2 regions of the Microbacterium sp. LWO13-1.2 genome follow, and region 1 is predicted to be linked to the other one. Evidence: riboswitches for the same ligand, from Rfam matches in the RefSeq annotation. Region 1 holds a riboswitch; the other holds the start of a gene.

Region 1 (4,398 bases):
TTCCTGCAGGCTGTAGGCGCGCAGCTTGTTGATGAGGCCGATGCCGCGCCCCTCGTGGCCGCGCATGTAGATCACGACGCCGCCGTGCTCGTCGATCTCGTCGAGTGCGGCATCCAGCTGAGGACCGCACTCGCACTTCAGGGAGCCGAAGGCCTCTCCGGTCAGGCACTCGGAGTGCACGCGCACCAGCGCCGTCTCGGTCGGTTCGCCCGAGACGACGGCGATGTGGTCGGTGCCGGTCACGCGGTCCTTGTACGCGAGGAAGCGGAACGTGCCGTGAGTGGTCGGGACGGTGGCATCGGCGCGCAGGCTGACGCGACGGCTCTTGCGTTTGTGCGCCACCTCGTCTCGCGGGTCGTGTTCGTTGAGATACGCGATGAGCTGCTCGATCGTGATCACCGGGATGCCGTCGCGTTCGCCGAGCTCGATCAGTCCCGGCATGCGCATCATGCTGCCGTCCTCGGCGACGACCTCGGCGATGGCGCCGACCGGACGGAGCCCGGCGAGGCGCATCAGTTCGACGGCGGCCTCGGTGTGACCGCTGCGCTCGCGCACGCCGCCGTCGACGGCGCGGAGCGGCAGGACGTGACCGGGGCGGATGATGCTGGTCGGCGTCGACGCCGGATTCGCGAGCACGTTCAGCGTGTGCGCCCGATCCGAAGCGCTGATGCCGGTCGTCACGCCTTCCGCGGCATCCACACTCACCGTGTACGCGGTGGAGCGGGAGTCCTCATTGGACTCCACCATCGGCTGCAGGTTCAGGCTGTCTGCGAGATCCGCGGGCATCGGCGCGCAGATGAAGCCCGACGACCAGCGCACCGTCCACGCCACCCATTCCGGGGTGGCGAGTTCGGCTGAGAGGATGACGTCGCCCTCGTTCTCGCGGTTCTCATCGTCGGCGACGAGGACGGGGCGTCCGGCGCGCAGCGCGTTGAGCGCCTCGGGGATGGTGGCAAGGCTCATCGCGAGCCTCCTTCCTGTGCAGACCGGAAGGCGAGCAGGCGCTCGACGTGCCGGGCGAGGATGTCGGTTTCGAGATTGACGCGGTCGCCGACCGCGCGCGAGCCGAGTGTGGTCGCGACGAGGGTCTCCGGGATGAGGGAGACCTCGAACCAGGCTTCGGGCGTCGGGGGCGAGCTGACCGCGCTCACGGTGAGAGAGGTGCCGTCGACGGAGATCGACCCCTTGTCGACGACGAGCGGCGCGAGATCGGCGGGGAGGCTGATCCGCAGCACGCTCCACTGGGCGCCGGGGCGCACCTCGAGCACGACGCCCGTTCCGTCGACGTGCCCTTGAACGATGTGTCCGCCGAGTCGCGCGCCGACCGGCATCGCCTTCTCGATGTTGACGCGGGTCCCGACCGTTGCTCCGCCGATCGCGGCGACGTCGAGCGTCTGCTTCATCACGTCGGTGTCGAACGTCTCTGCCGTCGATCCCACGACGGTGAGGCACACGCCGGAGACGGCGATCGACTCGCCGTGCACCGCGTCCGCAGCTGCCTTCGGAGCCCGAACGGTCAGTCTCCAGCCGTCGCCGGCCGGTGCGATGGCGGTGATCTCGCCGATCTCTTCGATGATTCCGGTGAACATCAGCTGGCTCCTTCGTTCTCGTTCTTGTCCTCGCCGGAGGATGGCGTCGGGTGACCGACCGCCAGCACGTCGGCGCCGAGCGGCAACCACTCGTCGATCGTCAGGCGACGAGCCGCGGCGATCGTCGGGACGGCGATGTCGGTGAGCGCGAGGCGATGGCCGCCGAGCAGCACCGGTGCGAGGTAGACGAGAACCTGATCGACCAGGTCGGCCGCGATGAACGCGCTGGCGAGCGTCGGTCCGCCCTCGATGAACACTTTCTGGATGCCGCGGGCATGCAGATCTGCGACGACGGCGTGCAGATCCCTGGTGTCGTAGAACAGGGGCTGGTGCGGGTGGCGGCGCAGTGCGGCGTCTGCCGGAGTGGTGCGTGAGCCGATGACGACGGGGACCGGCTGGTTCGGGTGGAGCGTCTCGCCGATGCGCGCGGTGAGGGCGGGGTCGTCGGCGATGACCGTGCCGGTGCCGACCACGATCGCGTCGGCCTCGGAACGTCGCCGGTGCACGTCGGCGCGGGCGGCAGAGCCCGTGATCCATTGACTCGTGCCGTCATCGGCGGCGGCACGCCCGTCGAGGCTCTGCGCCCACTTCACCGTGATCTGCGGCCGTCCGAGTCGCTGAGCGGTCAGCCAGTCGGCGATGAGATCGCGAGCGGCATCGGCCTGCTCACCGGCATCCACAGACACACCGGCGTCGCGAAGTCTCTCCGCTCCACCGCCGGATTCGGCGCCGGGATCGGCTGCGGCGTAGACGACACGGGAGATGCCCGCCTCGATGAGGGCGACGGAGCAGGGGCCGGTGCGCCCGGTGTGGTTGCAGGGTTCGAGCGTGACGACAGCGGTCGCTCCGCGAGCGGCACCGGGTGCGAGATGGGAGAGGGCATCGACCTCGGCGTGCGGCGTGCCCGCGCCGTGGTGCCAGCCCTCGGCGAGGACTTCGCCTGTGGGGGAGAGGATGACGGCGCCGACCTGCGGGTTCGCGCCGCGGGGGCCGAGGGAGGCGAGTTCGAGCGCGCGACTCATCGCCGTGCGTTCTGCCTCGTTCACTGCCATCCGTCTGTCCTTCGATGAGGCTCCGGGGGTGGCAGAAGACGCGCTGGCGCCTCGTGCTGCCTCCCATCCGGACTAGCGAGGTCTCCCTCGCATCACCGTCGGTCCCGGAATTTCACCGGGTCAGCGCCTCGGTTTCCCTCGACGCTCGCGGACTGTCACCGCCGGTTCGGATTCTCACCGACCCCGGAGCACGTTGTTGCTCTGAGTGTAGTCAACGCGTCTGAATGGATTTCATTCCCGGTATCGCGGTCATTTCAGCAGTCGTGACAGTCGGCGGTCGGCCAGAGGCTTGCCGCCGGTCTGGCACGTGGGGCAGTACTCGAGTGAGCGGTCGGCGAAGAACACACTGCGCACGGTGTCTCCGCAGACGGGGCATGTCTCGCCCCTGCGGGCGTGCACCTGCATGCCTCGACGTTTGGCGTCCTTGAGGTCGGCCGGTGGTTTTCCGGATGCTTCGGCCACCGCATCCCGCAGAGTGGTCTGCATCGCTGCGAAGAGGCGTTCGACCTCTTCGGCATTCAGCTTCCCGGCGTTGGCGTATGGCGACATACGAGCCGCATGCAGGATCTCGTCGGAGTAGGCGTTGCCGATGCCGGCGATGACCGACTGGTCTCGCAGCAGTCCTTTGATCTGTGTCCGGCGACCCTCGAGCAGCCCTGCGAAGACGTCGAGGGTGAAGCTCGGATCGAGGGGGTCGGGTCCGAGTCGAGCGATCCCCGGAACGTCTTGCGGGTCGCGCACCACGTACACGGCGAGCGACTTCTTCGTGCCGGCTTCGGTGAGGTCGAAGCCGCTGCCGTCGTCGAGCGCGACGCGCAACGCGATCGGCGACTTCCCCGGCCTGATCAGCGTGGTGGGCACGGTCTCGTACCAGCGCAACCAGCCGGCCTTGGCGAGGTGGAAGGCGAGATGCAGGTCGCCTGCACAGGACAGCACGACGAACTTGCCCAGGCGCGTGGATGCGGTGATCTCGGCATTCTGCAGCGCGGTGATCGGCGGATCGTAGGTCTTCAGCGCGGAGATCGCGGAGACGGTCGCGCGAGAGATCGTGCGCCCGACGGCGCGCTCGCCGAGGAAATCGGTCAGGCCCTGGACTTCCGGCATCTCCGGCATGGATTCATCTTGTCATCGGCATCCGACACTGTCACCCGGTCTGTGCGCCCTCGGCATCCTGGGGCCCATAAGGACTGGGCCGGGTCGCTCGCCCACCGGGGATCCTCGGGTCCTGGCGCCTGCGCGCTCAGCTTTCCGGCGACACGATCGCGCGGAGCGCGGCGACGTGCGCCGCGTAGGCGCCACCTCCCCGCGCGGTCAGTCTGACCCATGTGCGTTGCCTGCCGAACGTCGCGGCCTTGTGGATCGACACATAATCCGCCTCGGCGAGAACCTTCAGATGCTTGCTCACGACAGAGTCGGCGACGCCGAGCGCATCCCGAAGCGCCGCGAACTCGACCTCGCCAGGGATCGCATCGAGCATCGCGAGGATGCGCAGACGCTGCGGCGCGTGCACGATCTCATCGAACTGCGGCTCCGTCACGGTGTGACCCGAGACGCTTCCCACCGGCGATTGAGGATGGCAGAGCCGAGGCCGGCGGCGATGCCTCCGGCGAGGGCGGTGAGGAGGATGGTCCAGGAGGGGCGTTCCGCGAGGTGCAGCGCCGCGGCCGCGAGCACCGGCAAGGCGGCGAGTACCGCTGCCCACGCCCAGAGCCACGCAGGCCATGCCCGGCCAGGCACAGAGGTGCCCGTCACTCGGC
Region 2 (4,398 bases), 410 kb from region 1:
GGCGTGAGGACGTCGTGGATTGGGAGGGCAAGTTCCGTACCTCGCTCCAGGGCTTCACGTCGACCCCGCGTCCGCTCGACGGCATCGCGCCGTTCGTCTGGCACGGATCCATCCGCACCCCGGAGATCGCAGAGCAGGCCGCGTACTACGGTGACGGCTTCTTCGCCAACAACATCTTCTGGCCGAAGGAGCACTACCAGCGCCTCATCGAGCTCTACCGTCAGCGCTACGCGCACTACGGCCATGGAACGCCAGAACAGGCGATCGTCGGCCTCGGCGGCCAGGTGTTCATGAGTGCGAAATCTCAGGATGCGGTGAACCAGTTCCGGCCGTTCTTCGACAATGCGCCGGTGTACGGTCACGGCCCGAGCATGGAGGACTTCACCGAGATGACCCCGCTGACGGTGGGATCGCCGCAGCAGGTCATCGACCGTTACGCCGCGATGCGCGAGCACTATGGCGACTACCAGCGGCAGCTGTTCCTCATCGACCACGCGGGCCTCCCGCTGAAGACGGTGCTCGAGCAGCTCGACATCCTCGGATCCGAGGTCGTTCCGGTGCTGCGCAAGGAGCTCGCGAAGGACCGCCCGGCGAACGTTCCGGATGCTCCGACCCACGCTGCCCGCGTCAAGGCGGAGTTCGGCGACGGACCGACCCGTCAGGCGCGCCCCGGTGCGAACCGCGGGGACAACCTCACCGGCGACTCGCCCTATCAGGACACCCCGGCACCGGCCGGTGCGGCGTTCGGCCTCGGCCGGAAGGACGCCTGATGACCACTCGTCGTATCGCCGTCGTCTCGGCGGGGCTCTCCAACCCGTCGTCCACCAGGATGCTGGCGGATCGGCTGGCCGCGGAGACGTTGAAGGCCCTCGCCGCTCAGAACATCGAGGCGAGCGTGGACGTGATCGAGTTGCGCGATTACGCGCACGACATCACGAACAACATGCTCACCGGATTCGCGCCGCCCGCACTGGAGACCGCGATCAACACCGTGATCTCCGCGGATGCGCTGATCGCAGTCACGCCGATCTTCTCGACGAGCTACTCGGGCCTGTTCAAGTCGTTCATCGACGTGCTCGATCCGGACTCCCTCGTCGGCAAGCCTGTGCTGATCGGCGCGAATGCCGGGACCGCACGTCATTCCCTCGCGATCGACTACGCGATCCGTCCGCTGTTCGCATATCTGCACGCCGAGCCCGTCTCGACCGGTGTGTTCGCGGCGTCCAGCGACTGGGGCGGGGCGGGCGACGACGTCGCACCGCTCGCGAAGCGCGTCGAGAAGGGTGCACGAGAACTCGCCGACGCGATCGCACGTCGACAGCCGAGCGTGGTCGTGGATCCTTACGATCCGTCGACCTACCTCGGCGAAGGTCGCTCGTTCGGACACATGCTGGGCGGTCTCGCAGGGGAGTGAGTCTGTCGACTGCGATTTCCTGACGCGCTCGGTACAGATCATGCTCGGTACGGGTTCAGAATGGACCGAGTACCCACATCGATCGGAGACGCATGGAGATCGCAGTCGCAGGCGGCACGGGCATCATCGGCACGGAGGTCGTGAGGGTGGCGCAGCAACGCGGCCACCGCGTCCGTGTGCTGACCAGGGGCAACCGCGTCGACGTGCGCAGCGGGTCGGGCCTCGACGCGGCGCTCGAGGGCACGGATGTCGTGGTCGACGCGCTCAGCGTCGTCACGCAGAGCGCCAGGACGTCGACGGATTTCTTCACCGCCACGACGGCGAAGCTGTTGGCCGCCGGACAGCGCGCAGGAGTCGGGCATCACGTGGCCCTCTCGATCGTCGGCGTCGATCGTGCACCCCACGCGTACTACGCAGGCAAGCTCGCGCAGGAACAGGCAGTGCAATCCGGCCAGACGCCCTGGACGATTCTGCGGGCGACGCAGTTCCACGACTTCGCGGCACAGATGCACCGACGCGCCGCTGTCGGGCCGCTGCATCTCGCGGTGCGGATGCGCACGCAGCCCGTTTCGGTCATCGAGGTCGCGCAGCGGCTCGTGGACCTCGCTGAAGCGGCACCGGCGGGTCGCGCGCGCGACCTCGCCGGCCCGCGTGAGGAGGATCTCGTCGAGATGATGAGGTCGTGGGCGCGCCACACCGGCCTCACCGGGTGGATGCCGGCGATCGCCCTTCCCGGCGCGTTCGGACGTGCGATGCGAGACGGCAGTCTGCTTCCCGATGATGATGCCGACCGGGGATCGGTGACGTTCTCGGACTGGCTCGCCTCGCAGCCGCAGCGCTGATCACTGCGACGGTGTGTGAGCCGCCCGCATCGATCGGCCGGCGTCAGCCGATCGAGGACAGGCTCGCGAGGGTCTTCGCGACGGCATCCGCCAGTTCGCGGCCCTTCAGGTCGAAATGCCGGGCGAAGTAGTCCCGATGCTCCTGGTGCTCATGAAAGTTGTGCGGTGTGAGGACACCCGAGAACACGGGGACATCCGTCTCCAGCTGCACGCGCATCAGGGAGTCGACGACCGCGGACGCGACGAAGTCGTGACGGTAGATGCCGCCGTCCACCACGAGAGCGCAGGTCGCGATGGCGTCGTAGTCTCCGCTTCGAGCCAGCCGCTGCACGTGCAGGGGTATCTCGAAAGCGCCGGGGACGCGGATCACCCGGACGTCTTCGAAGCCGAGCGACGCGAGCCGAGCGCCGAAGGATGCAACGGCCTGCTCCACGATCTCTGCGTGCCATTCGGCAGCGACGATGGCGATTCTGGACATGATGATCGTTCCTTTCGTCCTCTTCCATCCGGACTCTGACCGTCGGCCCCGGAATCGCACCAGGTCTGCAGGCTCCACCATGGAGTCCGCTCGCGGGCTTCGCGGACGAGCCGCGTCACCGCCGGTGGGGAATCTCACCCCGCCCTGAGGACATACGGCACGAGATTACCAGTGCCGTTCTAGTGCGCCGGACCACTGCTCCGATTCCATCGGTACTCGGTCTCCGGGCGCCCGCGGGCGCCGTAGCGTGCCGAGCGTGCCAGTGTCCCCTCGGCGACAAGGTGCTCGAGGTAGCGTCGCGCCGCGACGCGCGACATGCCGAGCATCTCGCCGACCTCACTCGCCGAGAGCGCGTCGGAGGACCGCATCGCGGCAGTGATGCTCTCCAGAGAACCAGGGGACAGGCCTTTCGGGATCGGGATCGATCCGGTCGGCCTGGCTGCGCCGAGGAGAGCGTCGATCTCGGCCTGAGTCGCCTCTCCATCGGTCGACTGCGACTGAGTCCGGTAGACGCGATACTGCTCGAGGCGCTCTCGGAACGTCGCGAAGGTGAAGGGCTTCACCAGGTACTGGAAGACGCCGAGAGCCGCCATCTGACGCACGACTTCGGCATCTCTCACCCCGGTGATGGCGATGACGTCCACCGCGGCCGAGCGGGCACGCAGTGTGCGGAGAACGTCCAGGCCTGACCCGTCCGGCATCGTCATATCCAGGAGGACGAGATCGACCGGACGGCCGGCCGAGTGGTCGAGCACGGCCGTCAGCGCCGCTCTGGCGCCTGTGCACTCGCCGACCACGGCGAACCCCTCGAGGCGTCCGATGTAGTCGCGGTGAAGTTCCAGGGTCAGGAGATCGTCGTCGACGAGCAGGGTGCGGATCATGCCTTCCTCCGTCCGGACGAGGCGGCGGGCAGCGAGATCAGGAACGTGGTCGGATCGTCGGTGATCCGCACAGACCCGCCCGCCTCCGTGACGACCGATCGGACGAGCGCGAGTCCGACGCCGCGTCCCTGCACGCCGGACGGTTTCGTGGAGAAACCGTGGGTGAAGATCTGGTCGCGGAGACCCTCGGGCACTCCGGCGCCGCTGTCGGAGACTCCGATCAGCAACGAGCCCTCTTCGGTACGACTCAGGGACACCTCCACCCACCGATCGGAGGCCTCGGCGGCGGCATCCATGGCGTTGTCGATGAGGTTGCCCAGCACCGAGACGCTGTCGACCGTGGAGAGCGATGAACGCGGGGCGTCCGGCGCGATCTGCGCACGCCAGTCGATGCCCCGCTCCTTGGCCTGAGACGCCTTGCCGAGCAGAAGTGCGCCGACGGCCGGGTCGCCGTGGCGGCGAGCGGTGACCTGGTCGACGAGGGACTGGCTCTGACGGGACGTCTCGGTGAGGATCTCGATCGCTTCCTCGGTGCGGCCGAGCTCCAGCAGCGCGACGGCCGTGTGCATCCGATTGCCATGCTCATGGGTCTGCGCGCGCAACGCCTCACCGAGCGTCCGGATGGACTCGTAGGACGAGACGGCATCCCGCAGCTGTCCGGGCGGGAGGTCGCCGGCGATGCGCCGCGTGAAGCGGCGGGCGAGCCACGCACCGATCACTCCGACCGCGAGCACCGACACAGCGATGCCGAGCGACAGCGGCAGGCGCCGCACCAGGGTCTCG

Evidence for each region. Region 1 has a riboswitch for FMN ahead of ribD (bifunctional diaminohydroxyphosphoribosylaminopyrimidine deaminase/5-amino-6-(5-phosphoribosylamino)uracil reductase RibD). Riboswitches for the same ligand answer to the same signal wherever they lie in the genome.
Region 2: it holds a riboswitch for FMN, as region 1 does, so the genes downstream of both, MRBLWO13_RS16160 (6,7-dimethyl-8-ribityllumazine synthase) here and ribD (bifunctional diaminohydroxyphosphoribosylaminopyrimidine deaminase/5-amino-6-(5-phosphoribosylamino)uracil reductase RibD) in region 1, are expected to answer to the same signal.

What each region holds. Positions count from the first base shown of each region.
Region 1 covers NZ_CP151634.1:3,768,103-3,772,500, reverse strand. The annotation lists gene ribA (GTP cyclohydrolase II) at 1-963, opposite strand, end outside; gene MRBLWO13_RS18085 (riboflavin synthase) at 960-1,589, opposite strand; gene ribD (bifunctional diaminohydroxyphosphoribosylaminopyrimidine deaminase/5-amino-6-(5-phosphoribosylamino)uracil reductase RibD) at 1,589-2,641, opposite strand; FMN riboswitch at 2,692-2,836, opposite strand; gene MRBLWO13_RS18075 (DNA-formamidopyrimidine glycosylase family protein) at 2,891-3,754, opposite strand; gene MRBLWO13_RS18070 (transcriptional regulator) at 3,882-4,178, opposite strand; gene MRBLWO13_RS18065 (hypothetical protein) at 4,175-4,398, opposite strand, start outside.
Region 2 covers NZ_CP151634.1:3,356,281-3,360,678, reverse strand. The annotation lists gene MRBLWO13_RS16175 (LLM class flavin-dependent oxidoreductase) at 1-770, shown strand, start outside; gene MRBLWO13_RS16170 (FMN reductase) at 770-1,414, shown strand; gene MRBLWO13_RS16165 (NAD(P)H-binding protein) at 1,507-2,256, shown strand; gene MRBLWO13_RS16160 (6,7-dimethyl-8-ribityllumazine synthase) at 2,300-2,734, opposite strand; FMN riboswitch at 2,747-2,890, opposite strand; gene MRBLWO13_RS16155 (response regulator) at 2,914-3,615, opposite strand; gene MRBLWO13_RS16150 (ATP-binding protein) at 3,612-4,398, opposite strand, start outside.